4 regions of the Plantactinospora sp. A48 genome follow, and region 2 is predicted to be linked to each of the others. Evidence: riboswitches for the same ligand, from Rfam matches in the RefSeq annotation. Region 2 holds a riboswitch; each other region holds the start of a gene.
What was found. Region 2 has a riboswitch for cyclic di-AMP ahead of ACXN5W_RS29905 (coiled-coil domain-containing protein). Riboswitches for the same ligand answer to the same signal wherever they lie in the genome.
Positions count from the first base shown of each region.

Region 1: another riboswitch for cyclic di-AMP. It lies ahead of ACXN5W_RS08160 (C40 family peptidase); the one in region 2 lies ahead of ACXN5W_RS29905 (coiled-coil domain-containing protein).
Region 3: another riboswitch for cyclic di-AMP. It lies ahead of ACXN5W_RS14670 (coiled-coil domain-containing protein); the one in region 2 lies ahead of ACXN5W_RS29905 (coiled-coil domain-containing protein).
Region 4: another riboswitch for cyclic di-AMP. It lies ahead of ACXN5W_RS07260 (C39 family peptidase); the one in region 2 lies ahead of ACXN5W_RS29905 (coiled-coil domain-containing protein).

Region 1 covers NZ_JBTIXF010000010.1:113,740-121,210, reverse strand. Annotated here, with positions in the region: gene ACXN5W_RS08170 (C40 family peptidase) at 1-537, shown strand, start outside; gene ACXN5W_RS08165 (N-acetylmuramoyl-L-alanine amidase) at 665-2,650, opposite strand; cyclic di-AMP (ydaO/yuaA leader) riboswitch at 2,910-3,044, shown strand; gene ACXN5W_RS08160 (C40 family peptidase) at 3,165-4,091, shown strand; gene ACXN5W_RS08155 (pyridoxamine 5'-phosphate oxidase family protein) at 4,263-4,811, shown strand; gene ACXN5W_RS08150 (zinc metalloprotease) at 4,996-5,976, opposite strand; tRNA gene ACXN5W_RS08145 (tRNA-Gly) at 6,291-6,364, shown strand; gene ACXN5W_RS08140 (cellulose binding domain-containing protein) at 6,507-7,316, opposite strand.
Region 2 covers NZ_JBTIXF010000111.1:2,136-9,606, reverse strand. Annotated here, with positions in the region: gene ACXN5W_RS29910 (DUF7507 domain-containing protein) at 89-3,892, opposite strand; cyclic di-AMP (ydaO/yuaA leader) riboswitch at 4,243-4,378, shown strand; gene ACXN5W_RS29905 (coiled-coil domain-containing protein) at 4,385-5,437, shown strand; gene ACXN5W_RS29900 (hypothetical protein) at 5,426-6,118, opposite strand; gene ACXN5W_RS29895 (helix-turn-helix domain-containing protein) at 6,317-7,192, shown strand; gene ACXN5W_RS29890 (DUF397 domain-containing protein) at 7,185-7,379, shown strand.
Region 3 covers NZ_JBTIXF010000023.1:69,191-76,661, forward strand. Annotated here, with positions in the region: gene ACXN5W_RS14665 (hypothetical protein) at 1-405, opposite strand, end outside; gene ACXN5W_RS14670 (coiled-coil domain-containing protein) at 542-1,606, opposite strand; cyclic di-AMP (ydaO/yuaA leader) riboswitch at 1,610-1,741, opposite strand; gene ACXN5W_RS14675 (cation diffusion facilitator family transporter) at 1,884-2,798, opposite strand; gene ACXN5W_RS14680 (HelD family protein) at 2,934-5,051, opposite strand; partial or broken gene ACXN5W_RS14685 (alpha/beta fold hydrolase) at 5,324-6,271, opposite strand; gene ACXN5W_RS14690 (carbonic anhydrase) at 6,447-7,052, shown strand; gene ACXN5W_RS14695 (hypothetical protein) at 7,140-7,469, opposite strand.
Region 4 covers NZ_JBTIXF010000009.1:35,645-43,115, forward strand. Annotated here, with positions in the region: gene glgB (1,4-alpha-glucan branching protein GlgB) at 1-1,659, shown strand, start outside; gene ACXN5W_RS07245 (App1 family protein) at 1,754-2,740, opposite strand; gene ACXN5W_RS07250 (hypothetical protein) at 2,953-4,593, shown strand; gene ACXN5W_RS07255 (hypothetical protein) at 4,607-5,149, opposite strand; gene ACXN5W_RS07260 (C39 family peptidase) at 5,476-6,294, opposite strand; cyclic di-AMP (ydaO/yuaA leader) riboswitch at 6,660-6,799, opposite strand; gene ACXN5W_RS07265 (hypothetical protein) at 7,227-7,471, shown strand, end outside.

The DNA of each region.
Region 1 (7,471 bases), on a different contig from region 2:
GCCACGCGGGACAAGTACAACGCCGAGAAGCAGAAGCTGGAGGCGTTGGTCCAGCAGCTCGCCCAGCAGGAGTCCGAGCTGGCGGCGAAGAAGAAGCAGATCAACGCCGAGATCAGGCGGCTGACCGCCTCGCTGCCGAAGTCGGTGGTCAAGGTCACCGGCTGCCCGACCATCAAGGGCGTGGTGAGCAGCGCCGCGTCCACCGCCATCAAGACCGCCTGCAAGCAGGTCGGCGACCCGTACGTGTGGGGTGCCACCGGTCCGAACTCGTTCGACTGCTCGGGGCTCACCCAGTACGCCTACAAGGCGGCGGGCATCTACCTGACCCACTACACGGGCGCGCAGTGGCAGTCCGGCCGGGCGGTCAGCCGTTCCGACGCCCGCCCCGGCGATCTGGTGTTCTTCTACAGCGACGTACACCATGTCGGCCTCTATTTGGGTGACGGGCTGATGGTCCACGCGCCCCGGACGGGCAAGCCGGTCCAGGTGAGCAACATCGACTACCAGCCGGTCGCCGGGTTCCGCCGGGTCACCTGACCGCGCACCACCTGACGCACGAAGAGGCCCCCGTCGGATCTGATCCGGCGAGGGCCTCTCGGCTGTCCCAGGGGTTCAGCGCGACTTTCCTGCCACCAGGGTCAGCGCGGCTTTCCTCCCCCCAGGGTCAGTGTGGTGCGCCGATCGGGGACGGCAGCAGCCGCACGTCGTCGAGGTTGACGAACATGATCCGGTGCCCGAACTGGATCTGCACGTACCGGTTCTCGCCCCGGATCACGGTCCAGTCGCCCGGCGAGGAGCCGTCGAAGGTCGTCGCCCGGTAGTACTCACCGTGCGGCAGGCCACCCACCACGTACCGCTGACCGGCCGGGAACGTGTACTGCAACGGCGTGATGGTCTGGTACGGCACGCCCGCGGGGTACGCGGACTGTTCCGGATAGGCCCGCCCGTACACCGGGATCGTGGCCTTGCCGGCCTTGGGCGTGGCCACCAGGCCGAGGTTCCACTTCGCGACCGGCGCCGAGGCCGGGTTGTGGAACCAACCCTTCTGCCCGAGGTACCAGATCGCCGTCCAGTCGCCCTGCCGGTCCGCTACCGCGTACGTCTGGCCGGCCGAGACCCGGGAGCCGTGGTCGGCGACGTCCATCGTGGCCGGGCTGCCGTCCGGGTGCAGGCCCAGATCGGTCAGCAGCGGCGCGTCCTCGCTGGGGGCGCTGTGCAGCACCACCGAGGAGGAACCCCGGGCCGGGCACGGCACGCCCGGCGCGTCACAGCCGGTGAACGCCGGCCGGTTGGTGGCCAGGTCGGGGTCGATGGTGACGGTGCCGCCGACCGGGGTGCCGATGCCCCGCAGCGGCGCGTGCAGCAGGTCGAAGTAGTGCGACCAGTCCCAGTACGGGCCCGGGTCCCAGTGCATCCCCTTGACGTTGGCCGGGGTGATGCCCGGAACGTTGTCGTGGCCGATGATGTGCTGCCGGTCCAGCGGGACGCCCAGGCTGCGGGCGAGGTAGCTGACCAGCTTGGCCGAGGCCCGGTACATCGCCTCGGTGTACCAGGTGCCCTGCGCGGCGAAGCCCTCGTGCTCGATGCCGACCGACTTGGCGTTGACGTACCAGTTGCCGGCGTGCCAGGCCACGTCCTTGGTCCTGACGTGCTGGGCGATCAACCCGTCGGCCGAGCGGATGGTGTAGTTCCAGCTCACGTACGTCGGATCCTTGATCAGATCCAGCGTGGTCGCCCAACTGCCCTCGGTGTCGTGGATGACGATGTAGTCGACCTGCTGCCGGCCGGGCCGGTCGGACAGGTCGTGGTTGCCGTAGTCGCCGACCGTCGGCCCGTACTGCTCGTAGGGTGCGGGCACGCTGACGCAGGCCACGTCGGTCGGGCACTCCAGGCCGTCCGGGCGTGGCTTCGGGGCGCGCAGCCCCAACCGGTCCAGCCAGGACCGGACCGGCTCGATCGCGCGCGCGGCGAGCCGCAGGTGGTGACCGTCGTCGGTGCTGCGCTCCGCGCCGGTCCGGAGGGTCGCGTACACCTCGTTGGCGAAGGCCGCCGCGGCGTCCGAGGTGTCCGCGCCGGAGTACCGGGCGACCGCGCCGTACCAGGCCGCCGGGTCGCTCCCGCTGCCCGCCGGTCCACCCAACTGCCTCTGGTACGACGCGAGCAGCGCAGCGCCGCCCCGGATGTTGCTGGCGGGGTCCGTCCGCAGGGTCCCGGCGTCGGTTCCGGTGAGCCCGGCTGCCGCCGTGACGGTCTCCAGGGAGGCCGCGGTGGGCGCGTCACCGGTGTCCGCCGTAGCGCGGGCGTCGTTCGCCGGCCGTACCGTCATGGGGCGGGCGGAATCACCGCGCGGGTCCTCGGTGGCGTCGTAGTGGCCGGGCACGGGCCGGCTCCGGACGTACCGGGCGTCGGTCAGGTGCATGGGCCCGTAGCCGGCGGCGGTGCTCGGCGCGCCGGCGTTGGTGTCCCACCGCGACTCCAGATAGGAGACGGCCAGCAGGACACCGTCCGGTACGCCGTACTCGGCCGCCGCCGCGGCGTACTCCTGTTGCCGGGAATCGGCGGGCGGACCGGCCAGGGCCGGTGCGCTGCCAACCGGGACGAGTACGCCCGACCCGACCAGTGCGATACTGAGCAGGATCCGTCTGCTCACGGCGAGTTGCGGATGGTGCATTGGACCTCCATCTGCCGGTGATGACTGGCGTTGCCACCCTTGCCGCTGCGCGCTTTCACGTCAATGGATACCGGTGGGACCCCGTCCGGTCGTAAAATTTCTTCATATCTGCGACCCTCCGCGACCGTCCGCTATACGTAGCGATGGAACTTGCGTGCCGGCTTGCGTTCGCTCCGGCGCCTTACCTACCCTTGGTCACCGTCGAGGCGGCGGTAGACCGTCCAACCGGGACGGCAACGACTCGACACCGCCGAATCGTTCGATGAGCCGGGGACCCACGTCCCAGGGGTGAATCTGCGGGCTTCCCGCAGTAGGGCGTCTCTCTTCCGCCCGAACCCGTCAGCTAACCCGGTAGGCGGGAAGGGGAGAAGGAGTACCAGCCTCGGTGGCTAGCCATGCCTCGCGGCCCCGGTCCGTGAGCCCGGCGGAGTACGCCGGCGCCCGACCCCGGTCGCGAACCCGTTGGGCCGTAGTTTCCGTCACGCTGACCGCGGTGGCCAGCACGCTCACGCTGCTGGTCGGCGCCGCGCCGGTCCACGCCGATCCGTCGGTGGCGCAGATCGAGAAGCAGATCGACGAAGAGTGGAACCAGCTCGAACCCACGATCGAGAAGCACAACGCCGCCAAGCAGGAGCTCGCCGCCAAGCGGAAGCAGGCCGACGCGCTGGCGAAGAAGATCCAGCCCCTGCAGTTGCAGGTGGACCTCGCGATGAACAAGGTCGGTGGCTTCGCCGCCGAGGCGTACAAGGGTGACCAGGCGTCGGCGATCAACGCGATCCTGACCACCGGCAGCCCGAACGCCCTGGTGGACCAGTTGGAGCTGCTGGATCACTTCGCCCGCCAGCAGCAGGCGGACGTGCAACAGGCCGCCGACCTCAAGCGCAGGTACGCCGAGCAGAAGGCCCCGCTCGACCTGCTGGTCGCCCAGCTGACCAAGACCGAGTCCGAGCTGGCGGCCAAGGCCAAGGACATCGACACCGAGATCGACCGGCTGCAGAAGCTGCGCCTCAAGGTGTACGGCAACGGCGGTGGTGGGGCCTTCGCCCCGGCGCCCTGCCCGGCCCAGTACCCCGGTGGCGACGCCGGCAAGGTGGTCAAGTTCGCCTGCAAGCAGATCGGCAAGCCGTACATCTGGGGTACCGACGGGCCCGGCTCGTACGACTGCTCGGGGCTGACGATGGCCGCCTGGGCCCAGGTGGGCGTGCACCTGCCACACAACGCGGCGCAGCAGTACAACTCGATGCGGCACGTCAGCCGCTCTCAGTTGCAACCCGGTGACCTGGTCTTCCTCAACGGCCTGGCGCACGTCGGGATGTACGTCGGCGGCGGCTGGATCGTCCACGCGCCGCAGAGCGGCGACCACGTCCGGATGAGGCCGCTCAGCAAGGGCACCATCGTCGGCTTCGGCCGGCCAGGCTGAGTCGCCCTCCGCGCTGAACTCAGCCCAGCCGCCGCCTCCGCGCTGGCTGGGCTGAGTCGCCCCTCCGCCACGACACAACGGGCCCCCGGGTCGGTCGCATGACGACCACCTCGGGGGCCCGGTTGGCGTGTTCGGATGGTCCTTCGAACATGCGTTCGATAGAATCGTCGCATGGCATCCTGGACCGAATTCGCCACCGACGAGCCCCAGCTCGCCGCGGCCATCCGTGGCCTCATCCAGCAGTACGGGCCGGGCCTCGGCTACCTGGCGACCGTGCGTGCCGACGGTGGCCCGCGGGTGCATCCGGTGTCGCCGGTGATCACCGCCGACGGGCTCTACTGCTTCGTCGTCGACTCACCCAAGCGGCGCGACCTGGAACGTGACGGCCGGTACGCGCTGCACTCGTTCCCACCGGAGGACAGCGACGACGAGGCGTACGTGGCCGGCCGGGCCCGCCCGGTCACCGATCGGGCCCGGGTGGCCGAACTGGCCGGCGAGCTGCGGGCCGCGCCGCACGTCGACTGGCGGCTGTTCGAGTTCACCGTCGACGTCGCCATGGTGGCCCGGCGCGGTGACGGGCCGGGCCCGGTGAACGGCGGCCGACCCGGCCCGCCGGCCGTACAGGTCTGGCTGGACCCGGGGGCGACCCGACCCGGCACCAGCGTCCGGACCATCTCCGGTGGCCGGCGGACCCGCTCCCGCCGCCCCGAACACGTCTGAACTGAAAGGAAGGGCACCTTCTTATCGCTTTTCGTAGAGGAAGGGCCCCCGGTTAACGCCGGGACGCGATGACGGCGCCGGTCTCCCCTCCCCGGGAGGCCGGCGCCGCCGTGTGCACCGCCGTTCTCATCCGCCGCCGCTGGCCCGGTCGGACCTTCGCGCGCGGCCGTGGATCAATCGGCCGTCAGGGCGCGCGGTACGTGTTCCAGCCGTTCAGCATCCGGGTCGCCTGGCCCGCCGTGAACTGGTACATGCAGGAGTCGTACGTGTAGTCCATGAAGTTGTGGATCGGGTCGGCGCCGGTCGCACTGCACGTGTCCCGGCCGGTCGGGCACTGGTAGGCGGCCGACTTCTCGGATGGGGTGTCCGAGACCTGGTCGCCGCTGGCGGCGCAGCCGCCCTGGAAGGTGTGGTAGAGGTTCAGCCAGTGGCCCACCTCATGAGTGGCCGTGTCACCCAGGTTGTAGTTGGTGGCCGTACCGCCCGGCAGCGACTCATTGAGCGCCACCACGCCGTCCTGGCTGCTCAGGGTCCTGGTCGGGAAGGTCGCCCAGCCGAGCAGGTCGTCGCTCAGCTCACCGAGGTAGAGGTTCAGGGTGTTCTTGCCGCCCGTACGCAGCGAGCTCTTCATGCTCCGCTCGGCCGAGGACCCCTCCACGATCGGGTACCAGCTCGGGTTCACCGTACGGTCGATGCTCTGGAGCTGGAAGGCGAACGCGGTGGCCGCGCCACCGGTCGACCCGGCGTACGCCTGGTTCAGCACGCTGATCTGCGACGTGATCATCGAGTCCGGAATGTTGCCGCCGGCCCGGGTGGTGTTCTCCTCGATGACGTGGACGACCACCGGAATGGTGATCGAGGCGAGCACCGTTGGCCCGAGCGCCTTGCCGCGGGCACGCTCATTGAGCATGTTGGTCAACTCGGCTTCGCGCCGGGAGACCTCGGCGGTGCTCAGCGCGTCCGGGTCATGCTTGGCGGAGCCTCCGGCGCGTACCTTCGCGGCTGCTGGCGCGTCGGCGGACGGCGTGCAACCGTGCGATTCGGCGGCCATCGCGGCGGCCGGTGCGACGGTGACGCCGAAGGCGGCACCGCTGATGACGAGAGCGAGTGAGGTGGAGGCGACGCCGGCGGATCGCCAGGTCGGCAGGTGGTGACGCAGCCCCATGGGCAGACCTCTTCTCCTGGCGGCGCGACCGGGGGTGTGTCGCGCCGGTGGTGAAACGTGCAGGAGACGTTACAAGCTATCGAGGCATCTGAAAACAACGATGCGTTGCGATTGTCGTTCGGGTCTGTGTCCGATCCCGCTCATAGCGGACGAGCCCGTATTCTGTGATCTTGCCGGTGGGTCTGGCGTGCCGCCGTGGCCGGTCGGGTATGGCGGGTCGGTCGGTCCGGCATTGTGCGATTGTCCGGCGTGGTGCGGCGCGGTGGTACCCCGGTGCGCGGAGCCCGATCGACCGGGTAGAGTGAGGCCCGCCTGCGGGTGTAGTTCAATGGCAGAACATCAGCTTCCCAAGCTGACAGTGCGGGTTCGATTCCCGTCACCCGCTCCACACATGGAAGCCCTGGTCAGGACCGATGGTCCCGCCAGGGCTTCCGTTTTGCTCGTAGGCACCAACGGTCGCGCTCTGGCGGTATTGGACATGGCCCCCGGGGCGCCTGGCCGCCCAGACGCCCCGCGGTCCGGTGCGCGGGCTACCCGGCGGCGCAGCTGACGTTGTTGAGCTTGAACGCGATCGGCACCGCGTCGCTGGCCTGCCAGGTGCCCAGGACGCCGAAGACCACCGAGGCGCCCGGTGCCACCAGGGGGTTGTAGCTGGCGTTCTGGGCCGTGACGGTGGCACCGCTCTGCTGGGCGGTGGCGGACCAGGACTGGACGATGTGCTGGTCACCGGGGAAGGTGAAGCTGAGCGTCCAACCGTTGACCGGCACGGTGCTGGTGTTCTTGATGGTGATCTGGGCGGTGAAGCCTCCCGGCCACTCGCTCCCGGTGCGGTAGCTCACGGTGCAGGGCATCGCCGGCGGCGGGTCGATCGGCACCGTGGCGGTCTGGGCGAGCTGGGCGCCGGTGGCGTCTAACCGGGCCGTGACCTCCAGACCGGTGGCCGTACAGCCGGAGGGCACAGAGTAACCCTCGCGCCAGCTGAAGGTCGCGCCCGGATCGACGGTGACCGCCCAGCCAGGCAGCGCGGGGAGGGTCGGGCAGCCGGTGGGGATGCCGGGGGTGGAGCCGACGAACCGGGCGTAGATCGCCGTGCCGACCTGTTGCTGTTGGGCGGTGCAGTTCTGCCCGACGGCCGTGGCGTGGACGGCCTGGCCCGGAACCACCCGCGGCGGGTCGAAGGTGAGCGACTGGATCTGGACGGTACCGGCGCAGGCGTCGGCCGGGACGGTCGCGCCGGCCGGGGCGGTGCCGGCCGGATCGGCCTGCGCCGCCGCTGCGGGGACGGCCAGTGCACCGGCGGCGCAGACGGCGGCCGCGGCGAGGGTCAGGAGCGTACGCAAGAGGGTCCTCCTGGGTGAGCCGGGGGATACGGGTGTCGCCAGTTGACCGCATCAATTAATGTCTGTCAATTGATTTGATCGGCGGATGTCTGTCAATTGACCGGATCGTCGCCGCCGGGTAGCGGGCGATGTGGGCCATGCGGCGGGCGTGGGCG
Region 2 (7,471 bases):
CTTGCGGGGGAGGAACATGTCAAGCCTGCTCGCTGTGGGTGTGGTTTGCTCTGTTTCCCCCCCCCCCCCCCCCCCCGTGCCGGTCCGCTCAGCCGTCGGTACGGCGGCGCCGGCTCACCAGCATCAGCACGATGCCCGACAGCAGCACCAGGCCACCGCCCCCGACCAGCGGGACCAGGACCGAGCTACCGGTCACCGGCAGTTTGCCGTGCCCGGGCCAGTGCGGGGGCCAGGGCCCCGGCTTGGGCCCATGTTTGATCTTGACGGGGACACACAGCGTGGACTCCCGGGAGACCGGCTCGGCGCCCGACGGCGTCGTTCCGGTCGCGGTCGCCCGGTCCTTGATGCACCGCCCGTGCGCGTCGGCCGGCGAGACCGTGTAGACCGCCTCACAGGTGGTGCTCTCGCCCGGGGCGAGCGTGACCGAGCCGTTCGGCGTGTGCTCCGGCCCGCAGGTGATCGGTCCCAGGTTCTCCGGGCTCGCCGGCGGGACCAGGGTGTCGGTCACGGTGACCCCGGTCAGGGTGACCGAACCGGTGTTGGTGACCACGAACCGGTACCGGATCCGCTGGCCCACCCTGTGCGCCTCAGCCGGCTCAGCGGACTTCTCCACGGCGATGGTCGCCCGGGTCACGGTCACGGTGGCCGAGGCCGGGTCCGACCGTACGGGTGACGGCGGTTCCTGACCGGGCACGGTGGGCGGGGTACCGATCGCGACGGCCGTGTTGGTGATCGTCCCGGCCTTGATGTCGGCCCTGGTCACGGCGTACGTCGCGGTGCAGGTCGTGTCCTCCCCCGGCGCCAGCGAGGTGCTGCCGCAGGTGATCGCCGAGGGGGTTCCGGTGCCGGAGAAGCTGGTCTCCTCGACCGTCACGTCGGTCAGCACGGTGTCACCGGTGTTCGTGACGACGTACCGGTAGGTGACGACCTCGCCCGGCTCGGACACCACGTCCGGGTCGACCGACTTGGTGAGCCCGATCGACGGGTGCAGGATCGGGATGTCCACGTCCGACGGTCCGGAAACCGGCGGCGGCCCGCTGGGCGGGGTACCGGTCGCGGTCGCCACGTCGATCAGCGAATCCTGCCTGAAGTCGACCTCCGAGACCGTGTACGTGGCTCGACACTCGATGGACTCGCCCGGCGCCAGCGTTACGGAACCGTTCGGTACGTTGTTCGGCCCGCAGGTGATCAGTGTCAACAACAGTCGGCTGGCGGGGGGCAGCAGGGTGTCGTTGACCGTGACCCCGGTCAGGGTGACGCCCCCGGTGTTGACCACCCGGTACGTGTACGGCACCTGCTGCCCCGGCATGGTGATGGCCACCGTGGTGGAAGATTTCGTCACGTCGATCCCGGTCCTCGGTTCACCGGCGGGGATGGTCAGCCCGGCCGGGTCGGAGTCGATCGGCGGGCCCTCCGGCGGAGTGCCGTGCGCGGTCGCCGTGTCGTCGAGCGATCCGTGATCGATGTCCGCCTGGCTCACCGTGTACGTCGCCGTACACGTCGTGGACACCCCGGGCGCCAAGGTTGTGACCGGGCAGGTGATCGGACCCAGATCCGAGTCCGACGACGGCGGCGTCTGCACATCCGTCACGGCGATGCTCGACAGCGTGACCCCGCCGGTGTTGACCACCACGAACCGGTATGGCACCTGCTGACCGGCGACCGTGATCGTGGTCGTCGTCGACGACTTCACCACGGTGATCTCCGCGCTCAGCGGCGTCGCCGGGATGGTCAACAACGACGGCGCCGAGTCCACCGGAGTGGTAGTCCCCGGCGGGGTGCCATGCGCGATCGCGGTGTCGGAAACCTCACCGATGTCCAGGTCCGCCTGGCTCACCGTGTACGTGGCCGTACACGTCGTCGACGCCCCCGGCGCCAGCGTGGTCACCGGGCAGGTGATCGGACCCAGATTCGCGTCCGACGACGGCGGGGTCTGCACATCCGTCACGTTCACGCCCGACAGCGTCAAGCCGCCGGTGTTCACCACGTGGAACGAGTACGGCACCTGCTGACCGGCGACCGTGATCGTGGTCGTCGTCGACGACTTCACCACGGTGATCTCCGCGCTCAGCGGCGTCGCCGGGATGGTCAACAACGACGGCGCCGAGTCCACCGGAGTGGTAGTCCCCGGCGGGGTGCCATGCGCGATCGCGGTGTCGGAAACCCCGCCGTTGTCCAGGTCCGCCTGGCTCACCGTGTACGTGGCCGTACAGGTCGTCGACGCCCCCGGCGCCAGCGTGGTCACCGGGCAGGTGATCGGACCCAGATCCGAGTCCGACGACGGCGGGGTCTGCGCGTCGGTGACGTTGACGCCGGTCAGGGTCAGCCCACCGGTGTTGGTGACCTGGAACCGGTACTGCACCTGCTGACCGACGGTGGTGATGGTGCCGCTGGTGGAGGACTTGAGCACCGAGATCGCCGGGGTCAGCACCTCGGCCGGAATGGTCAGGTCGGACGGTTCGGAGCTGACCGGCGTGGTGCTCCCGGTCGGGGTGCCCTGGGCCGTCGCGGTGTCCGAAACCCCACCGTTGTCCAGATCCGCCTGCGTCACCGTGTACGTCGCCGTGCAGACGGTTGATTCCCCGGGGTCGAGCGCGGTCACCGGGCAGGTGATCGGGCCGAGGTCCGCGTCCGACGACGGCGGGGTCTGGGTGTCGCTGACGGCTATGTCGGTCAGCCGGACGCCACCGGTGTTGACCACGTGGAACGAGTACGGCACCTGCTGACCGACGGCGCTGATCAGCGAGGTGGTCGACGACTTCACCAGGTCGATGCTGGCCTCGGTGGGGCTGCCGCAGGACAGGGTGGTGCTGAACGGGAAGTAGTGGATCTCCCCGCCCTCGTGGTCGAGGGTCCGGGTGATGATGCTGCCCTCGGTGTTGCTGGCGGACAGGTCGATCAGGTCGGCGTTGGGCGCGTAGATGCTGCCGTCGACGGTCCGGGCCCCGGCGGTGAGGGTGAGCTGGGTGGCGGTCGGGAAGTTGATCAGTACGTACCGCGCCTGCTGGCCGCCGATGCCGGAGAAGTTCGGCGCGTTCCACGCGAAGACGTTCCCCACCCCGCTGGTGTCGACATTGATCAGCAGCGGGGTGTTCGCCGTGGGCTGGTCGGCGAAGGTCAGGGTGTCGATGTTGTTCAGGTCCGTGGCACTGAGGTTCAGCACGTTCGTGACGCCGCTGGTCAGCGTGACCACGGCGTTGCTACCCGGCGGGATCGGCCGGGGCAGCACAGCTCCGTTGGGCGTACGGAGCACCACGGTGTTCTCGCAACCGGAGAGCCCGGTCGAGGTGGTCCGGAAGGACTCGAAGGCGGCGGCGAAGTTGATCGGCGAGGTGGGGCCGACATTCGCGGGCGGCTGCCGGATCGTCAGTTCGACCCGGGGATGAGCCTCGTAGTCGTTGGTCGGCAGGATGCGGGTGTTCACCGCGGCACCGTTGTTGTCGGTGTCCCGGACGAAGGTGCCGGTGAGGTTGCCGATCTTGGCGTAGCCCTGGGAGAGCACCTGGAGGCGGGTGCCGGGGACGCTGGCGGCGAAGTTGACCCGTCCCCCCACCACCAGCGCCGACGGCTGGCTGTCGCCGGGGACCACGAACGAGCCGGCGGTGTTGTTGGCGAGCTGGTAGTTGCCGAAGGAGAGATCACCTCCCACGGCCATGGTGCCCTCGTTCTCGTCGTGGACCACGTTGGCGTTGCCCTCGGTCATCACGCCGAAGCTCAGTGCCGGCGCGACCGGGTTGACCGGTCCGATCGCCGCCGCCGTGACGGTTGGTGCCGGATCCGTGTCGTCCGCGGCCCATGACGGAACGGCGGGGATCGTCGCGACGAGTGCCGAGAGGGCCGCGACTGCGGCGACACGCCGCCACCGGCCTGCCCACCTGACTGACCTGCTCATTTTTCCCCCGATGACTTGTTTGTGGCGGAGCATAACCATTTGGGGGAAATCAGGAGATAAGTACCTGAAATCCGATTCTTCCATCGAACTCCCGCGACCGCCCCGCCAACCTTCGACGACCACCCCGCCACCCGGGTCGAGCCGGCCCCCGTACCGGCCCGAATGGCCCCTTCATCACCTTGAGTAACCGACGAATATGTTCTGTCGTCGATCCGGCGGACGCGCGCTCAAGCCTCCAGCTTGGACACCTGTGTGATGGATCAGCTACACAGCGACGCGACGGTGGCCCCCGTCCATCACCGTGAGGTAACCTCACGCCCGGTCATCGCCGATAGGCGCGCGTGGCGCCTGCGGTGGCGCCGCCTAATCACCCATCCGGGTGAGTCGGGGAACCAGGTAACTGGGGCTAATCCGCGTCGGACGCGGTAGGGGCAGCTTCCGTCCCGAGCCCGGCAGCTAACCCGGCCGGCGGTCACGGAAGGACAGAGCGGATTGGCACTGCGACCGATGTGGTGGAGTTCGGTGATCGCGGCGGTGGCGACGCTGGTCGTCGCGGTCGGTCCCGGACCCGCCATCGCCGCCCCCGGCACTCCGAATCCCTCCTCAACCGGACAGGGTCCCGACGAGGAGAGCCCGTCCGGTCACACCGGCGACGGGGATGACCGGCTGCTCAGTGAGGCCCTGGAGACGGCCAACCGCAACTACGTGACGGCGAAGGCCAAGCTCGACAAGACGTTGAAGCGGCAGCGGGAACTCGCCGACGAGGCGCGCCGTGCCGACGAGGCCCGGGACCGGCTGGCCCCGGACATCGGCCGGATCGCCGTCTCGGCCTACCGGGTCGGGCCCGCCGGCCAGGCGGCGATGCTGCTGGACAGTTCCTCGCCGGACGACTTCCTGGCCCGGGCCACCGGCCTCAACGAGATCAACCAGGTCAACGACGGCAAGATCGCCGAACTGAACGCCGCCCGCGACCGGGCCCGCGCGGCCCAGGCCGCCCTGGACGAGGAGGTCCAGGAGGAGAAGCGGCTCACCGCCGTCATGGCGAAGCAGAAGGAGAACGTCGACAAGTCGCTGGACCTGCTGGGTGGCAACCGGCAGATCGGCAAGGGCTTCGTCTCCGCCACCTCGCCGGTGGCGAAGGCCGCCCCCCGGGCCGCCGACGGCAGTTGGCCGCGCGAGTCCTGCAACAAGAAGGACCCGACGACGAGCGGCTGCGTCACGGCCCGGACCCTGAACGCCTACAAGGAGACCCGCAAGGCCGGGTTCAACCGGTTCGCGGGCTGCCACCGCAATGGCGGACCGTTCGAGCACCCCAAGGGCCGGGCCTGCGACTGGTCACTGATCAGGAGCGGCTTCGTCCACGCGCAGAACAAGGACCAGATCCTGTACGGCAACAACCTCGCGGCGTTCCTGATCCGCAACGCCGACCGGCTCGGCATCTACTACGTCATCTGGTACAAGCAGATCTGGTTCCCGGCGACGGGGTGGAAGTCGTACAGCGGACCGTCGGACCATACCGACCACGTACACATGTCACTGCTCTGATTCTCGCGGCTGCCGCCGGTCCAGTCCTGGCGGCTGCCGCTGGCGACGGGTGACCGGACCATCCGGCCGCGCCGGTCGACCGGTGGCCGGGCCGACCGGCTGGTCGGTGGCCGGGCCGACCGGCTGCCGGCGTTGGCCGGCGGCCGGACCGTCCGGCTGCCGGCGGGTCCAGCCGACGAACCGGTCGAACAGCTCGGCCGGGGTTACCGACGGTGCCCCGGAGCAGGCTTCGAACAGATCGGCGATGGCCGTGTGCAGGCACTCGGCCATGAACATCGACAGCCCCACCGGGTCGTCGACGTAGAGGCTCCGCAGGTCCGCGCGGGCGGGGCGACAGGGCCACGGGAACGCACAGTCCCGGCAGATCCACAGCGGTGCTATCGGATTGTGCCGCACGATGATCGGGTGCCGGACGGCCGACACCGGCCGGCGGATGGCTGGGGGTGTCGGCCGGCCCGCGAGCGCGGCAACCCGTACCAGCACCCGGACGGGCCCGCCGTGGACGCCCCCGGCGGCCACCGGAACGCCGGCCAGCACGATCCACTCCATCGACCGGGGGTCGACACCACCGGTGTCCGCCACCTCGGTGACCCGCATCCGGAGGCGACCGTGTCCGGACAACCAATCCGACTCGCCCACGTCGATCAACTGGCCGACCTCGACCAGGGGGCCGTCTTCCACCGCCGCCACCTCCGCTTGCCCGGCGCCCGGAGCACGCCCTGCTGGCGGCGCTCCTGACACCGGCTACCTCGAGGTCTACCGGTCCCAGTCCAGGGTTGCAACGGATCTGATCGAGAATTTCAGTCCGGTATTGACACTGACTCGCGCGGAACGGTAGAGCTGTCTCAAACGGCACAACGAGAACGTGAGGGGCGAGACGTGACACAAACGGATGCCGGGTCGAGCGTGCCCCGGCGACAGCTCGGCCGATACCTGAAACAGGCTCGGGAAGAGGCCGGTGTCGCCATCGAAGCGGCGGCCAAGGAACTCGAATGGTCCCGGGCCCGGATGTACCGGATCGAGGCCGGCTCCACATCCCTGCGCTCCCACGACGTGAAACTGATGTGCCAGCTCTACGGGGTGCCCGCGGACCTGACCGAGGCGCTGACCAGCCTCGCCCGGGAGACCAAGGCCCGAGGCTGGTGGCAGGCGTACGGCGACGCCGTACCGAAATGGTTCGAGCTGTACGTCGGCCTTGAGGCCGCCGCAAGCCAGCTCCGGCAGTACGAACCGGCCCTCATCCCCGGATTGCTGCAAACACAGGAGTACGCCGCCACCGTCATCGGCAGCAAGCCGGGAATCGCTGAGGACGCGGTCGCACAAGCCGTTGCCCTTCGGCTCGAACGCCAGCAACTCTTGACCAGAACCAGGCCGAGACCACCGAGGCTTGACGTGATCCTCGACGAGGCGGCGCTACGCCGCCGGTCGCCGGGAATGCCGGAACAGCTCGACCACCTGCTCCGGGCCGTCGATCGACCCAGCGTACGGATTCGAGTGGTTCCGCTCGTAACCGTCCCGCATCATGCCTCGTTAGCCGGAGGATTCGTGATTCTCGACTTTCCCCGCCTCGGCACCCGGCCGGCCGAGCCGACCACTGTGTACAGCGAGTCATTGACCGGAGCGCTGTACCTGGACAAGCCGGAAGAAGTGGCGGCATATGCCGAGGCGTGGGAAATGTTGGAAGGCTACGCTCTGGACGCCGACGAATCAGCACGCCTGCTGGCCGAAATCAAGGAGAGTGGCAACCATGAGTGACCTTCCCGCTGGCGCGCGCTGGCGCAAGAGCAGCCGCAGCGGCAGTCAGGGCAACTGCGTTGAGGTCGCCGGCAACCTTCCCGGCATCGTGGGGGTGCGGGACTCCAAGGACCCGACCGGGCCGGCCCTGGCGTTCGCCCCGGTCGCATGGACGAAGTTCGTCAGGGACCTGCCCCGGCAGCACTGACCGCACCACGACGAAACCCCCGGTCCGCATCGCAGGGATCGGGGGTTCGTTTTTTGACCCCCAAGGTCGCCCCCGCAGGGATGACGAAAGCC
Region 3 (7,471 bases), on a different contig from region 2:
CAGGCTGGACGAGACCGTCGGCGCTATCACCAGGTCCGCGCGGTCGCGTGCCGTCGCGGCCGCCCCGGCGTCGGCGAGATGCTGGACCATCGGCACCAGCAGGAACAGCACCAGCAGCAGCATCGCGGTGGTCAGCACCAGCTTGGCGACGACCCACTTGTAGCGCAGCACGCCCCACGGGGTGACCAGCCCGCTGAGCAGTCCGATCACCCAGACCGCCACGGACAGCGGCGCGAACAGCACCGTCGCGACCAACCGGGCCGCCGGGTAGACCACCGCGTGATCCGCCCCGACCAGCCCGGCGATGCCGAAGGTCAGCAGGACGAGGTCGGCACCGAGCCAACCGACCGAGGTGACCACGTGGGCGGTGAGCAACGCCTTACGGGCGCGTGGCGAGATCCTCATGGTGCCGATGCTGCCGGGCGAGCGGGCGCCCGTCGTGGTGCCCGAAGCGGATTCCGGCGTACGACACCGGACGTACCCGGCGGTGGCCGGTCACGGCCGGTGCCCCGGCCCGGAGGCGGGCCGGGGACAGCCAGAGTCAGTATTCCGACAGGTGCACGTGGTTGGTGTGGTCGCTGGACGGGTCGCCGTTGCCGCCGCTGTACGCCTTCCAGCCGCTGCTCGGCAGCCAGATCTGCCTGAACCAGATCACGTACAGCACGCCCAGCCGGCTGGCGTTCTTGATGAAGTACGCGGCCAGGTTGTTGCCGTACGTCTTGTCCGAACCGGTGGCGACGCCCTCGAACCCGCCCTTGGCGGCCGCGAAGTCGCAGGCCCGGCCCTTGGGATGTTCGCCGGATCCGCCGCTGCGGTAGCACGAGACGAAGTGGTTGAAGCCGGCCGCCTTCGCCTCGTTCATCGCGTGCAGGGTGCGCGGGGTGATGCATCCCGAGGTGGTCGGGTCGTTGACGCTGCACGACTCGGGTGGCCAGGATCCGTCGGAGTTGCGGGGCGCGGGCTTGGCCACGGCCCGGGACGTGCCACCCGTACCCGTGGTGCTGCCGCCACCACCGGAGACCGCGAGGGCCCGCTCGGCCTGCTGCTTGCGCTTGGCCATCACGGCGAGCTGGGTGCGCTGCTCACCGATCTCCTTGTCGATCGCCTCCTTGGCCCGGGTCTCCTGATCGCGCGTGTCGAGCAACGCCCGTAGCTGCCGGTCCTCGTTGCCGGCCACCGCCTGGAGCCGGGCCGCCGAGTCGATGAAGCCGTCCGGTGAGGTGGCGTTGAGCAGGGCGGTGACCGGCCCGAGCCGCCCGGTGCGGTACGCCGCCCCGGCCAGCTCGCCGACGGTCTGGCTGCGCATCTCCACCTCGCCGGCGAGTTCACCCAGGTGTCTGGCCAGGTCCTTCTGGCGCTTGGTGGAGTTGTCGAGCTTCGCCCTGGCGTCCAGGTAGCCCCGGGAGGCGGCGTCGAGCTGCTCCCGGAGGCTGGCCGATCCGCCCTCGTTGTCGGTGTCGCCAGGCGCGGCCCGCAGGCCGGCGATCGGTGCGGCCCGCAGGCCGGCGAGCGGCGCCGCGGCGGCGGGGGTGGGGGACACGGCGAGCGGCAGTGCCGCCGCCAGGAACGCCGCGAGAATCGCGACGGTACGTCCAGCAGGTGCCATGAAGCGTCCTTCCGTCAGCCGCCGACCGGGTTAGCTGACGGGTTCGGGACGGAAGATCCCTACCGCGGTTGCGCGGATGCACCCCTGGTACGTGGTTCCCCGGCTCGCCCGAGGGCGATTAGGCGGCGGTTTCCGCAGGCACCGGTGGGCGCCTCCCGGCGGAAACCGGAGCCGAGTTTACGGCCGGTGGGCCGAGGTGGCTCCGTCGACACCTCGATGTCTTGGGGTAATTGTCAGAAAAGTCCACCTGGACAGCCGAAACTTAAGGGTCCCCTAATCACCAGCCGGCGGAGCCACAGCCGTCCGGTCGGGCGGCCGGCTCCACCTGCAACGTGGCGTGTTCGATCCGGAACTCCTCGTGCAGGGCGATCCGGGCCGCCGTCAGCACGTCACCGACCTCCGTCTCCGGCCGCAGCGTCAGGTGGGCCGAGGCCACCTCCATGCCGGGGGTCAGCGTCCAGACGTGCAGGTCGTGTACGTCGGCGACGCCGGGTAGCGCGCACAACCGGGCCCGCACGGCCGGCACGTCCAGGTGCTCGGGTGCGGCCTGCACCAGGATCCGGACGGCGGCCCGCCCCAGTCGCCAGGTGCGGGGCAGGATGAACAGGCCGATGCCCACCGCCACCAGCGGGTCGGTCCACCACCAGCCGGTCAGCGCGATGGTGCCGGCGGCCACGATCACCCCGACCGAGCCGAGCAGATCACCCAGCACCTCGAGGTAGGCGCCCCGCACGTTGATGCTCTCCCTGGCGCCCGCGCGCAGCAGGCCGAAGGCGGCGATGTTGGCCGTCAGCCCGAGGAACGCCACCACCAGCATCGGGCCGGGTCGCACCGGTGACGGGTCGCCGAACCGGCGGATGGCCTCGGCCAGCACGTACAGCGCCACGCCGAACAGCAGCACGGCGTTGGCCAGCGCCGCCAGCACCTCGAGGCGGTAGAGGCCGAAGGTCCGCTGCGGGTCGTTACCGGCCCGCCGGCCGGCGGTGATGGCCGCCAGTGCCATGCCGATGCCGAGCACGTCGGTGAACATGTGCCCGGCGTCGGAGAGCAGCGCGAGGGAGCCGGTGAGCAGCGCGGCGACCGCCTCGACCACCATCAGCGCGGCGAGGATGGCGAATGCCGCCCACAGTCGTCCGCGGTGCCGGTCCGCGGCCCGCAGCACCTGTCCGCCATGGTCGTGCCCCGCGCCCACCTGACCACCCTCCGTCACCGGTCACCCTCCCAACCCAAGCTATGCTCACATTGCTATATATGCAACTGGCACCTGGACCGCGGGCCGGACCGTCGGCGGCGCTGTGAACGTGGTCCTCGGCTGACCGGGCGAGGGTCAGGAGGTGAGCGTGATGGTGGTGAGGCGTTGGGTGGCCCGGGAGAGGGCGACGTACAGGGTCCGGATCCCGGCCGGGGAGTCGGCCCGGATTCCCGCGGGGTCGACCAGCACCACCCCGTCGTACTCCATCCCCTTGGCCTGCACCGCGTTGACCACCTGCAACCGTGGTCCGGACAGCTCCCGCAGCCAGTCCGTCACCTCGTCCCGGCGCGGTACCGGGGTGATCACCCCGACCGTGCCCGCCACCTCGGTCAGCAGCTTGGCGGTGGCCTCGACCGTGGCGGCCGGCAACTCGTCCGGGCGGACGGTGCGGGCCACCGGCGGGACACCGGTGCTGCGTACGGCGGTCGGCAGCACCAGGTCCGGATCCAGCTCCCGGATCACCTCGGCGGCCACCGCGAAGATCTCGGCCGAGTTCCGGTAGTTGGTGGACAGGGTGTACTCGTGCCGCTGCCGCCGCCCCAACGCCTTGTCCCGGGCCCGGACCAGCTCCGCCGGGTCACCGGTCCACGCCGTCTGCGCCGGGTCACCCACCACGGTCCACGAGGCCAGCCGGCCCCGTCGACCCAGCATCCGCCACTGCATGGGCGAGACGTCCTGCGCCTCGTCGACCACGACGTGCGCGTACTCCCGGTAGTCCTCGTCCCGCCGGACCGTCTCGGCGCGGGCCGCGCGCTCCCGGTCGGCGTACGTGCTGACCTCGCGTACCCCACCCGCCACCAGGAACGGGTCGCGACGCTTGCGAGCCGGCCTCGGTGGCCGGCCCATCAGCTCGTCCAGCTCGTCCAGCAGCGCCACGTCCGGGATGGACGGACCCTCGGCGTCCAGTTTCCGGTACGAGTCGACCAGCAGCTCGGTCTCGGCCGGGGACAGGAGGCCGGCGGTGTACGACCGCAGCCGCGCCGGATCGGCCAGCCAGGCCAGCACGTGCCAGGGGTGCAGCCGGGGCCACCAGGCGCGGATGAAGTCCCGGAAGTCGGACCGCTCGGCCAGCTCGTCCTCGAACTCGCGCCGCCCGGACGGACTGCCGCCCCCGGCCTCGCGGGCCTGCGCCCAGAGCGCCGCGAACAGGCCGTCGATGCCGGCCCGCCGTACCTCGTTGCGACGCGCCCCGCGCGGCAGCGCCCGATCGCGGATCCGGTCCAGCTCGTCCGCGCGCAGCCGCAGCAGCCGTCCCCGGTACAGCAGACGCAGCTCGGTCGGCCCACCGGGTACCGCGTCCCGGGCCGCGCGTTCCAGCACCCGGCGCATCCGCAGCGACCCCTTCACCCCGGTCACCGGCGCGGGTTCGGTGCGGGTGGCGGTCAGGCCGACGACCATCGAGCCGAGCGAGTGCAGGGTGGCGGTGTCCTCGCCCAGCGAGGGCAGCACCGAGGAGATGTAGTTGACGAACACCCCGGAGGGGCCGACCACCAGCACCCCGCCGCCGGCGAACCGGGCGCGGTCCGAATACAGCAGGTACGCCGCCCGGTGCAGCGCCACGGCGGTCTTGCCGGTGCCCGGTCCGCCGGACACGATCGTGACACCGGAGGCGGGGGAGCGGATCGCCTCGTCCTGCTCCCGCTGGATGGTGGCCACGATGTCCCGCATCCCGGTGCCGGTGACCCGGCTCAGCGTGGCCAGCAGCGCACCGTCGCCGACCACCCGCATCCCGTCGGGTGCGGCCGTCGGGTCGAGCAGGTCGTCCTCGATCCGGGTCACCCGCTCGGCGCTGGAGGAGATCATCCGCCGGCGTACCACCCCCTGCGGGTCGGCGGCGGTGGCCTGGTAGAACGCCGCGGCGGCCGGTGCGCGCCAGTCCACCACCAGCGGCTCGGAGTGCTCACCACGTACGCCGAGCCGCCCGAGGTGCAGCACGGAGGAGTCCCGCAGGTCGAGCCGACCGAAGACCAGCCCCTCGTGTTCGGCGTCCAGCACGTGCCGACGCCGGGCGGCGTGGTAGACCATCGCGTCCCGCTCGACGAGCGCGCCGAAGTTGCCCACCCCGGCCAGCCGGTAACCCTCCCGCTCGGCTCGGGCGGCCGACTGGCGCAGTTGCGCCAGCCGGGCGTACACCCGGTCCAGGTGCCGCTGCTCGGCGGCGATCTCCTGTTCGAGGATGGTGCGGTCGGTCAACGTGCGGGCTCCTGACGGCGGTGGGCGGCGGGCCGGATCGCGCGCGGGCGCCGATCGGGGACCGATCAGGATACGTCGCCGCCCCGGGCCGGCCGCGTCCGAGGGGCCGCCTCGGCGTGGCCGGCGCCGGTCCGGACCTTGGGCGCGGCTCCACCGCCGGCCGTGCCGCCGGCGCCGACCGGGGTGCCGGTACCGGCCGTGGCGGCCGGGACGCGGGCCTTCGGCGCGGAGCGTCGTACCGCCCGGGCCGGGCCGCGTCGGCCGGTACGACGCCGGGCGGGCGCCGCGGCCAGGGCCCGCCGGACCACGCCGAGCAACGCGGCGTTGACCTCGGCCGGGCGTTCCATCATGAGCATGTGACCGGCACCCGGGCAGACGGTCAACTCCACCGCCGGCAGGGTCCGGACGATGGATTCGGCGCACGGCGGCGGGGTCAACCGGTCCCGGTCGCCGACCAGCGCCGCGATCGGTACGTCGGGCAGCCCGGCGAGGGTGTCCAGCCGGCGTTGCGCCCCGATCGAGGCGCGGAAGCCACCGATCGACCGCAGTGACGCGCGGGCCACCGCCGAGGTGGTCAACCGGATGTCCGTCGGCTCGCACCGGTCGCCGAACAGCAGCCAGCGCAGCGTCGGGCGCAGGGCCCGGAGCAGGGCGTGCGGCGGTCGGAACGTCCCGCACCGGGCCAGTACGCCGGCGCCGGTGGTCTCGGCCAGCCGGATGAGCCGGGTGATCCGTGGCGGCAGGCCGTACGCCGTGTGCGCGTGGCCCTCGGCCGTGGTGGACACGAGGACCAGCCCCGCGACCCGGTCGGCGAACGCGGTGGGGTGCCGATGGGCGTACTCCAGCACGGTCATCCCACCGAGCGAGTGGCCGGCGAGGATCACCGGACCGGCAGCGGTCAGCTGGTCGAGCACCTCGGCCAGGTCGTCGCCGAGCCGTCCCAGAGTGGCCCCGCACAGCGGGGTGCGGCCGGACCGACCATGCCCGCGCGCGTCGTAGCTGATCACCCGGACGTCGGGACCGAACTCGGTGCGCAGGGCCGCCACCTGACGGTGCCAGATCCGCCGGTCCAGGGTCCAGCCGTGCAGCAGCACGACGGTGGCCGGGGCGTCCGCCGGGCCGGTGATCTCGACGTGCAGGTCGACCCCGTCGGTGAGCGCGACCCGGAGCACCGTGTCCGGGCTGCCCCGGCGCGTCCCGGAGCTGGCCTGTTCCGGCATGCCGCCTCCCCATCGAACTGGGACGTTGCATCTACCCGCTCGGCGGGGGGGACGAACCGGCGAAGTGAGAAGACTCGCAACCCGCTTCCCGGTTGGGGGGTTCAGGCGCCAAGCTGTTTAGATGTCGACGCGATCGAGCGATCCCACCCTCGTGCCGGGAGAGCGTCCTTCGAGTATGTCCCCCGGGTCCGTCAGTTCGCGGACCCCGGCGGCGGCACTGGCCGATCTGCTCGCCGGGAACCAGCGGTTCATCAGCGGCCAACCGATACACGGGCACAACGTCAAGGCGGCCGCGGCCGCCTCCGGTGGCCAACAGCCAGGTGCGGTGGTGGTGGGCTGCATCGACTCACGGGTGCCACTTGAGGCGATCTTCGACCAGACATTCGGGTCGATGTGCGTGGTGCGGTCCGGCGCGCACGTGCTGGACCAGGCGGTGCGCGGGTCCATCGACTTCGCGGTGACCGCTCTCGCGGTGCCGCTGGTCATGGTGCTCGGACACGAGCGGTGTGGTGCGGTCGCCGCCACGGTGGGCGCGTTGCGCAGCGGCGAACGGCCGGACGGCGCCCTGGGATATCTGGTCGACGAGATCGCCCCGGCGGTCCTGGACGTGGGCCTGGACGACCCGGACGTGGCCTCCGCGGCCACCCGCCGGCACATCAGTCGGACCGTCGCCGAGCTGGCCTCCCGGGAGCCGCTGGCGGCTGCCGTGGCCGCCGGGTCGGTTGAGGTGGTCGGGGCGATCTACGACCTGGACACCGGCCGGGTGGATCTGCTCGGCTGAGCCCCGACCACGCCGAAACCGCCGAAACATACCGAAAACGCCCCGTCGCGCGGAAGCGCGGCGGGGCGTTTCAGGTTCGTCGCGGGATCAGCCCCCGAAGACGCCGGCCTCGACCAGCCGCTTCTCGGTGGTGTCCCAGCCGTCCGACGGGTACGCGGCGGCGAGCCCGTTCAGCTCGGCGCGGATCTTGGCAGCGTGCCCGGCGCCGGCCAGCGACCGGATCTCCTCGACGAAGGCCTCGGAGTCGGTGCGCAGGTGCGCGGTCTTGCCATTGGTCAGGTTGCGCACGTAGGCGTGCTTGCCGCCGTTGAGCGGGATCAGGTACTTGAACTCACCGAGCACGCTCAGGGCGCCACCCTGGCCGGCCTGCCCGGCGCGGACGGATGCGCGCGCGGTCTTGGAGGTGTTGTTCGCCACGG
Region 4 (7,471 bases), on a different contig from region 2:
GGCGGCAGCGGCGTGTGGGAGGTCTTCGTCCCGGACGCCGTGGCCGGCCAGCGCTACAAGTACCGGATCCTGGGTCCGGACGGGGTGTGGCGGGACAAGGCCGACCCGATGGCCCGGCGCACCGAGGTGCCACCGGCCAACGCCTCCGTGATCCACGAGTCACGGTACGACTGGGGTGACGCCGAGTGGTTGGCCCGGCGCCCCCGGCGGCAGGTGCACCAGGAGCCGATGAGCGTGTACGAGGTGCACCTCGGCTCCTGGCGACCCGGCCTGTCCTACCGCGAACTGGCCGACCAGCTGACCGAGTACGTCGTCGAACTGGGCTTCACCCATGTCGAGTTGCTGCCGGTGATGGAGCATCCGTACGGCGGCTCGTGGGGTTACCAGGTCACCGGCTACTACGCCCCGACGGCCCGGTTCGGTGACCCGGACGAGTTCCGGCACCTGATCGACCGGTTGCACCAGGCGGGCATCGGGGTGCTGCTGGACTGGGTGCCGGCGCACTTCCCCCGGGACGAGTGGGCCCTGGCGCGGTTCGACGGCACCGCGTTGTACGAGCACCCCGACCCGCGCCGTGGCGAACACCCGGACTGGGGCACCTACGTCTTCGACTACGGCCGGCCCGAGGTGCGCAACTTCCTGGTCGCCAACGCCCTGTACTGGTGCGACGAGTTCCACGTGGACGGGCTGCGGGTGGACGCCGTCGCCTCGATGCTCTACCTGGACTACTCCCGGCCGGACGGGCAGTGGCTGCCGAACCGGTACGGCGGCCGGGAGAACCTGGAGGCCATCTCGTTCCTCCAGGAGGTGAACGCGACCGTCTACAAGCACCATCCGGGGACGGTGATGGTGGCCGAGGAGTCGACGGCCTGGCCCGCGGTCACCCGGGCGACCTCCACCGGTGGCCTCGGGTTCGGTCTCAAGTGGAACATGGGCTGGATGCACGACACCCTCGCGTACCTGGCGAAGGATCCCATCTACCGGCGCTACCACCAGCAACAGCTCACCTTCTCCCTGGTGTACGCCTGGAGCGAGAACTACCTGCTGCCGATCAGCCACGACGAGGTGGTCCACGGCAAGGGTTCGCTGACCGGCAAGATGCCCGGCGACACCTGGCAGCGACTGGCCAACACCCGGGCGCTGCTGGCGTTGATGTGGGCGCATCCGGGCAAGCAGTTGCTCTTCATGGGCTGTGAGCTGGGCGACGACCGGGAGTGGAGCGAAACCCGGGGACTCGACTGGTACCTGCTGCACGATCCCGCCCGCGCGGGCGTGCAGCGGCTGGTGGCGGACCTGAACCGGGCGTACCGGAGCACCCCGGCGCTGTGGTCGCAGGACACCGCCCCGTCGGGCTTCCGCTGGATCGTCGGGGACGACGAGGCGAACAACACCCTCGCCTTCGTCCGGATCGCGCTGGACGGCTCGCCCCTGGTGTGTGTGCTGAACTTCGCGTCCGTGCCGCACGAGGACTACCGGGTCGGCCTGCCGCTGGCCGGCCGGTGGATCGAGATGATCAATACGGACGCCCACCTGTACGGCGGTTCCGGGGTGGGCAACCTGGGCGCCGTCGAGGCGGAGAGCGTGCCGTGGCACGGGCTGCCCGCCTCGGCCGCGCTGCGCCTGCCACCCCTCGGCGCGCTCTGGCTGCGCCCGGCCTGACCCCGACGCGCGCACTGGCCGCGCCCAGAACCGGACGTCGAGGTTAAGCGGGGGCCCTTCCTATACCGAAAGCGATAACAGGGGGCCCTTCCTTTCAGACCAGGCCGGCGCGTTTGAGCAGTTTGAACAGGCCGGCCCCGTCGGGCGCCGACAGCCACCGCTGGCCGTCCGGGCCGCTGTCCGCCGGGTGGCCGGGCGGGGTCGGGAAGGCACCGGCCAGCACGGCCTGGGTCGGGGAGAGTCGCCGGATCGCCACCCCGGCCACGTTCGCCGGGTGCGCGGCGGCGAACTCCGCGTAGATCTCCTGGTCGTGCTGCCCGTCGTCACCGATCAGCAGCCACCTGACCTCGGGAAACTCCCGGGCCAGCCGGGCCAGGGTGGCCCGCTTGTGCTCCTTGCCGCTGCGGAACCACCGGTCCGCCGTGGGTCCCCAGTCGGTCAGCAGCAGCGGCCCCGCCGGGTACAGGTGCCGGGAGAGGAACCGGGTCAGCGTCGGCGCGACGTTCCAGGCACCGGTGGACAGGTAGAAGACCGGTGCGCCGGGATGGGCGGTGGCCAGCCGTTCGAACAGTACGGCCATCCCGGGTACGGCCATCCGGGCGTGCTCGTCCAGCACGAAGGTGTTCCACGCCGCCAGCAGCGGCCGGGGCAGCGCGGTGACCATCACCGTGTCGTCGATGTCGGACAGGACGCCGAACCGCACCTCGGGGTCGATGATCCGGATCGGCGCCTCGACCGGGCTGGCGTCGGGAGCGCCGATCCGCACGGCCGCCCAGCCCGGCTGGAACTCCCCCTCGACCCGGACGTCGATGAAACCGCTGCGGTCGGTCCGCGCCTCGTGCCGGCGCCCGCCCGCCTCGATCAGCACCGGGGCGTGCTTGGCCGGCAGGGTGGCGAAGCTGCGCCAGCCGCGCAGTTTCTCCGGGCGTGGGACCGGGCGGGCGTCGATGCGGCCCAGCACGACCCGGCCCATCACCCGGGCCCACCCGCACCCGCCGTAACCGGTGTACGCGACAATCTGCGGTCGCCAGCCGCGCCGGCGCAGCCGGCGCTCGGCCAGTTGGTGGATGGCGTCCTCGATCCGCGCGGCGCGGTGCAGGCGGCGCGGGTCGACCGCCTCGCCGACGGGAGTGAGCGACACGCTGCCACCCTGCCACACCCCGGCGCCACCGGCACGCCACGCCCGGCTTCCGGGCCGTGCGGTCACGCGGTTCGCGAAAAAGATCCGCTTCATCCGCCTGGCTGCGAGGATGGGTTCGGGGGTGACGAGAGGCCGTGGCGACAGCGGGCAGCCTGCGGCGGCCCGGCCGGGCCGGCTGGGCGCGCCGGGCGCCGGACCGGCCAGCCGCGGTGGCGCTGTTGCTCGGCGCCCTGGGGTTCGGCTACCGGCTGGTGCTCGTCCTGCTGACCGTGCCCGGCGGCAACAGCGACGAGGCGACCTTCGGCATCGCCGCCATGCACATCGCGGCCGGCACCGACCAACCGGTCTTCCTGTACGGCCAGCGCTACATGGGCACCGTCGAGTCGTATCTGGCGGCGCCGCTGTTCGCCGTCGCCGGACCGTCCTGGCCGGCCCTGCGACTGCCCCTGCTCGCGCTCTGGGCGCTGTTCGTGCTGGGCAGCTACCGACTGACCCGACGGATCTGCTCGCCCTGGTTGGCCACCTTCACCGTGGGCCTGCTCGCGCTCGGCTCGGAGCGGGTGATCCAGGATCAGCTCACCGCCGTCGGTGGCCGGCCGGAGACCAGGCCCGCGGTCGTCGCGCTGCTGCTGCTCGCACTGGCCGTCGGGGAACGCCGGATGCGGCGCGGCTGGATCGGGTACGCCGGCTTCGGACTGCTGTCCGGGCTGGTCCTCTGGGACGACTGGCTGGTCCTGCCGTACCTCGCCGCGGCCGGGGCGGCGCTGCTGGTCGCGGCCGGACGGGCACTGATCGGCCGGGCCGGGCTGGTGCTGGTGGCCGGCTTCGCCGTCGGCCTGCTGCCGCTGATCCTGGCCAACCTCCACCCGCCGGACGGCCAGGACTCGCTGTCGGTGCTGCGTGAACTCAGCCACGGCGACAGCGCGCCGGCCACCCTGGGGCAACGGCTGCACGGTGCCGTCGAGGTCGGCGTACCGCTGGCCGGTGGCGCCTGCCCGCCGGCGGGCTGCGTACCCGGCCGGATCTGGTGGGCGGGGCTCTATCTGCTGTTGCTGCTGGCCGCGGTCGTGCTGGCCGGCTGGGAACTGCGCCGGGACCGCCGGACGGGCCGGGACGGCCGGGTCCGCGCCGCCGTCCGGCTCGCGCTGGTCGCGGGCGCGGCACTGACCCTGGTCGGGTACGTCCGGAACGACCTGGCCGGCACCGCGCCGCTGCAGAGCGCCCGTTACCTGTCCCTGCTCCAGGTCTCGCTGCCGATCATGCTCTGGCCGCTGTGGCGGGCCGCGACCTGGCTCGGCGACCGGCGGCTCCGCACCGACCGGCGGCTCGGCACCGACCGACCCGGCCGGATCCTCGCCGGTGGGGTCGCCACCGTCCTGCTGGCCGCGCTGACCACCACGATGGTCTGGGCGACCGCCGACTTCCTCGGTCGGGTCGGCCCGACCCGGGACGAGGAGCGGCAGGCGCGGCAGGTGGCCACCGCGCTGCGGCTGGCCGGTGTCCGGTACGTCTACGCCGAGTACTGGACCTGCGACCGGCTCGTCTTCAACGCCCGTGAGCGGGTCGCCTGCGCGGTGCTCGACCAGCGCCTGCGGCCCGGCCAGAACCGGTGGGCGGGTTACCGGCAGCAGGTCGACGCGGCACCCCGGCCCGGGTACCTGTTCGACCTCGACGGGCCGGCGGACCGGGCCTTCCAGCGGTTCCTCGAGCAGCGCGGCGCCAGCGGCGTGGTGCGGACGATCGGGGCGTACCGGCTCTACCAGCCGGACACCGGCCGCCGGCCGTGGCGGTGACACCCGGCCGAGGTCAGCCTTCCGGCGTACCGTGCGAGAAGATCACCGGTGCCACCGGGCGCCGATCCCGGTCCCGGTCCCGGTCCGCGCCACGGTCGGGGACCGCGCCGATGGTCGGCCCGGACCACGTCACCCCGACCCTGGGGGGCGCCTCGTCGCGCGTACCGCCGGGGTGTCCGGCCGGCTGTCCGGCGGGCGGCTCGGGGGCCGCCGGCGCGTCCGCCGCCGGCCGGTGTTCCCCGGTGGCGACCAGCAGCTCGTACGCCCGCTCGACCGGCAGCCGCCCGCTGGTGATGGCCAGTTTGAGCGCCACCGGTGCGGGCGCCAGCTCGACCGGCAGGTCCAGCACCCGGGGCAGGACACCCCGCTCGACCAGGTACGCGGCCGCCTCCGGCGGCAGGTCCAGCCACGGCCGGATGTTCTCGGCGCCGAACCCGTATGCCGCCCACCGTTCCGCCTCGGCGGTCACCCGGTCGGCGACGTGTCGCGGCACCTCGTCCCGTCCACCCAGATCGTCGCTGAGCAGTGCCCGGGCGAGCTCCGGAAGGGTCGCCACCGCTACCCAGCGTCGCCCACCACCCGCCGGCGGCGGATCCCCGGCCGGTCGACGGCCGCGTGCGGGACCCGCACCACGCTGAACAGACATATCGGTATCCAAACATGATCGGCGACGGTCGCGACGACCAGGGTCACCCCAGGTCGCGTACGACACGCCGGTTACCCACCCGCAGCCCGGAGTCTCCACCTGACGGCCATTCCGTCGCCAGATCGGGCCGGACCTTCGGTGGCACGTCGGTGGTCACCCGAACGGCCCGCCGGATCGACACCGGCCGGTGTCCATGGTTGCGGACACCGGCCGGCGCGTTGGTGATCGGGTGCCGATCAGGCGGAGTAGCCGCGGGTGGCCATCCAGGCGGCGAAGTCGTCGGCACTCATCCAGTACTGGCTCTGGCCGTTGACGAACGCCGGATCGGCGATCTTGAGAACCCGGCCGTTGTCCCGGTAGCCGACCACCGTGAGGTAGTGACCGCCGCTGTAGTCGTGCCAGCCGCCCTCGGTGTCGACCTGGCTGCCGACGATGTTGGCCACGATGGCGTGCCCGCTGGCGATCGCGGTCACGACGTCGGACCGCAGGCGGCTGACCTGCCCCGTCGTCGGCATACCAGGAATCTCCCGGGTCGAGTAGAAGTTGGTCCTGGCGACGCTGTTCAGCACCCGGGTGGTGTCGGCCGCCGAGTCGGTGCCGTTCTCGGTGGTGTTCAGCCGGGCCGCCAGGCTGTCCTGGCTGGGGTGCAGGCCGGCCGCGGTGAGCGCGATCCGGGTGGCGGCCGGACCGCAGTAGTAACCGTTGATCTGCGCCTCGTAGTCGTAGGCCAGCGACCGGGCGGCCGGCGGTTTCGGCGCGACCGGCCTGGCGGGCTTCGCCGGCGCGGACGACCTGGTCTGCGAGGGGCTCGGCGCGGACGACCGCGCCGCGGTGGCCGACGGAACGGCCGGCACCTCGGCCGGGGCCGCCTCCGCCGGCTGGGCCAGCTCGGCGGCGACCCGGGTCTGGACCGGTTGGTCGGCCGGTTCGGCCACGCCGGTCACGGTCACGCCGGTCACCACGGCCGCGATGGCGGCGCCCGCGGAGACCAGCGCGACTCGGCCGGCGGGCCGGCCCAGCGCGGAACGGAACTGCTGTGGATAACGAAGCTTCACGGGGATCCTCCAGGGAAGTCCCGACCCGCCCGCCCGGGGGCGCGGTGGATCGGCGGCTCCGCCAGGCCAGGACCCGCGGGCGAGCACGGCGACCGGACGCGGGCGCGCGGGGCGTCCGGTCGGGTCTTCGTGGTGTGGCTTGTCGACCGCCGTCGCGGGTGGGGGTTTCACCCACGGCAGGCGGATCCGGGGGAACAGGTGGCCGGGATCGGACCACCTCAACCGGCGGTGCTCGCGTGACGGGCCTGGCTCGACTGGCGAGCCTCGGTCAGGACGCCGCTCCGGTCGGAGCGGGATCGGGCGCGGACACGCCGGTCGGGATCGGGATCGGGGGGATCCCCGGGGGTGAGTGGTGCACGAAGAAGAACTCCTTCCGAAACCGCCTACCGGGTTAGCTGACGGATTCGGGCGGGAAGATCGCCCTACCACGGGTCTGCACCCGCGGATTCACCCCGAAAGAAATTGGGTCCCCGGCTCGTTGTGGACGACTAAGCGGATCCGTGTCGGCGGCCACCCAACAGTGGCCAACAAACCAACATGGACGCGACGACACTACTGGGCTCCTCCCGCTCCTGCCAAGCCCGTGAGCTGGCTAAACAGTGAGCAACACCGCTCCTGGAAGACACGTTGACCGATTTTCGACCCGCTGACGGAAGTGACACCGGTCATCGTTCTCGACAATTACCGGTGAGCCACTCGACCACCGAAACACCCAAGGCGGCGCCGATGGGACACAAGGGGTTCGGAGTGGGTAGCCGACGGACGAGCGGGTACCCGGTATGGTTTCGCCACCCGGGCGGGATGGGTAGGGCGAATCCGTGCTGATCCGCTCGGTGTCGGGATCGCACCGATCGGGTGGATCCGGGCGGTCCCGCCGTTCGAGGTCGGTCTGGGCGATCCGTTCGGGGGTCGGAGAGATGGCGGGTCGGGCGATGAGCGGTTCGGAACTGCCGGTCGACGAGGGCGGGGGCGCCAGCGTCCGCCCGGCCCCCCGCTGGGTGGCGCCGGTGTTCGCGGCGCTGGCGGCACTCGCGGTGCCCTGGGTCGGCTACCTCGCCGCCACCCTCCCCCGACACGCCGTGGCCGCCCACTACCGGGCCGCCTGGGTGGGCTTCGACGTCGGGTTGATCCTCCTGCTGGCGCTGACGGCCGTCCAGGCGTACCGGGGACACCGGCG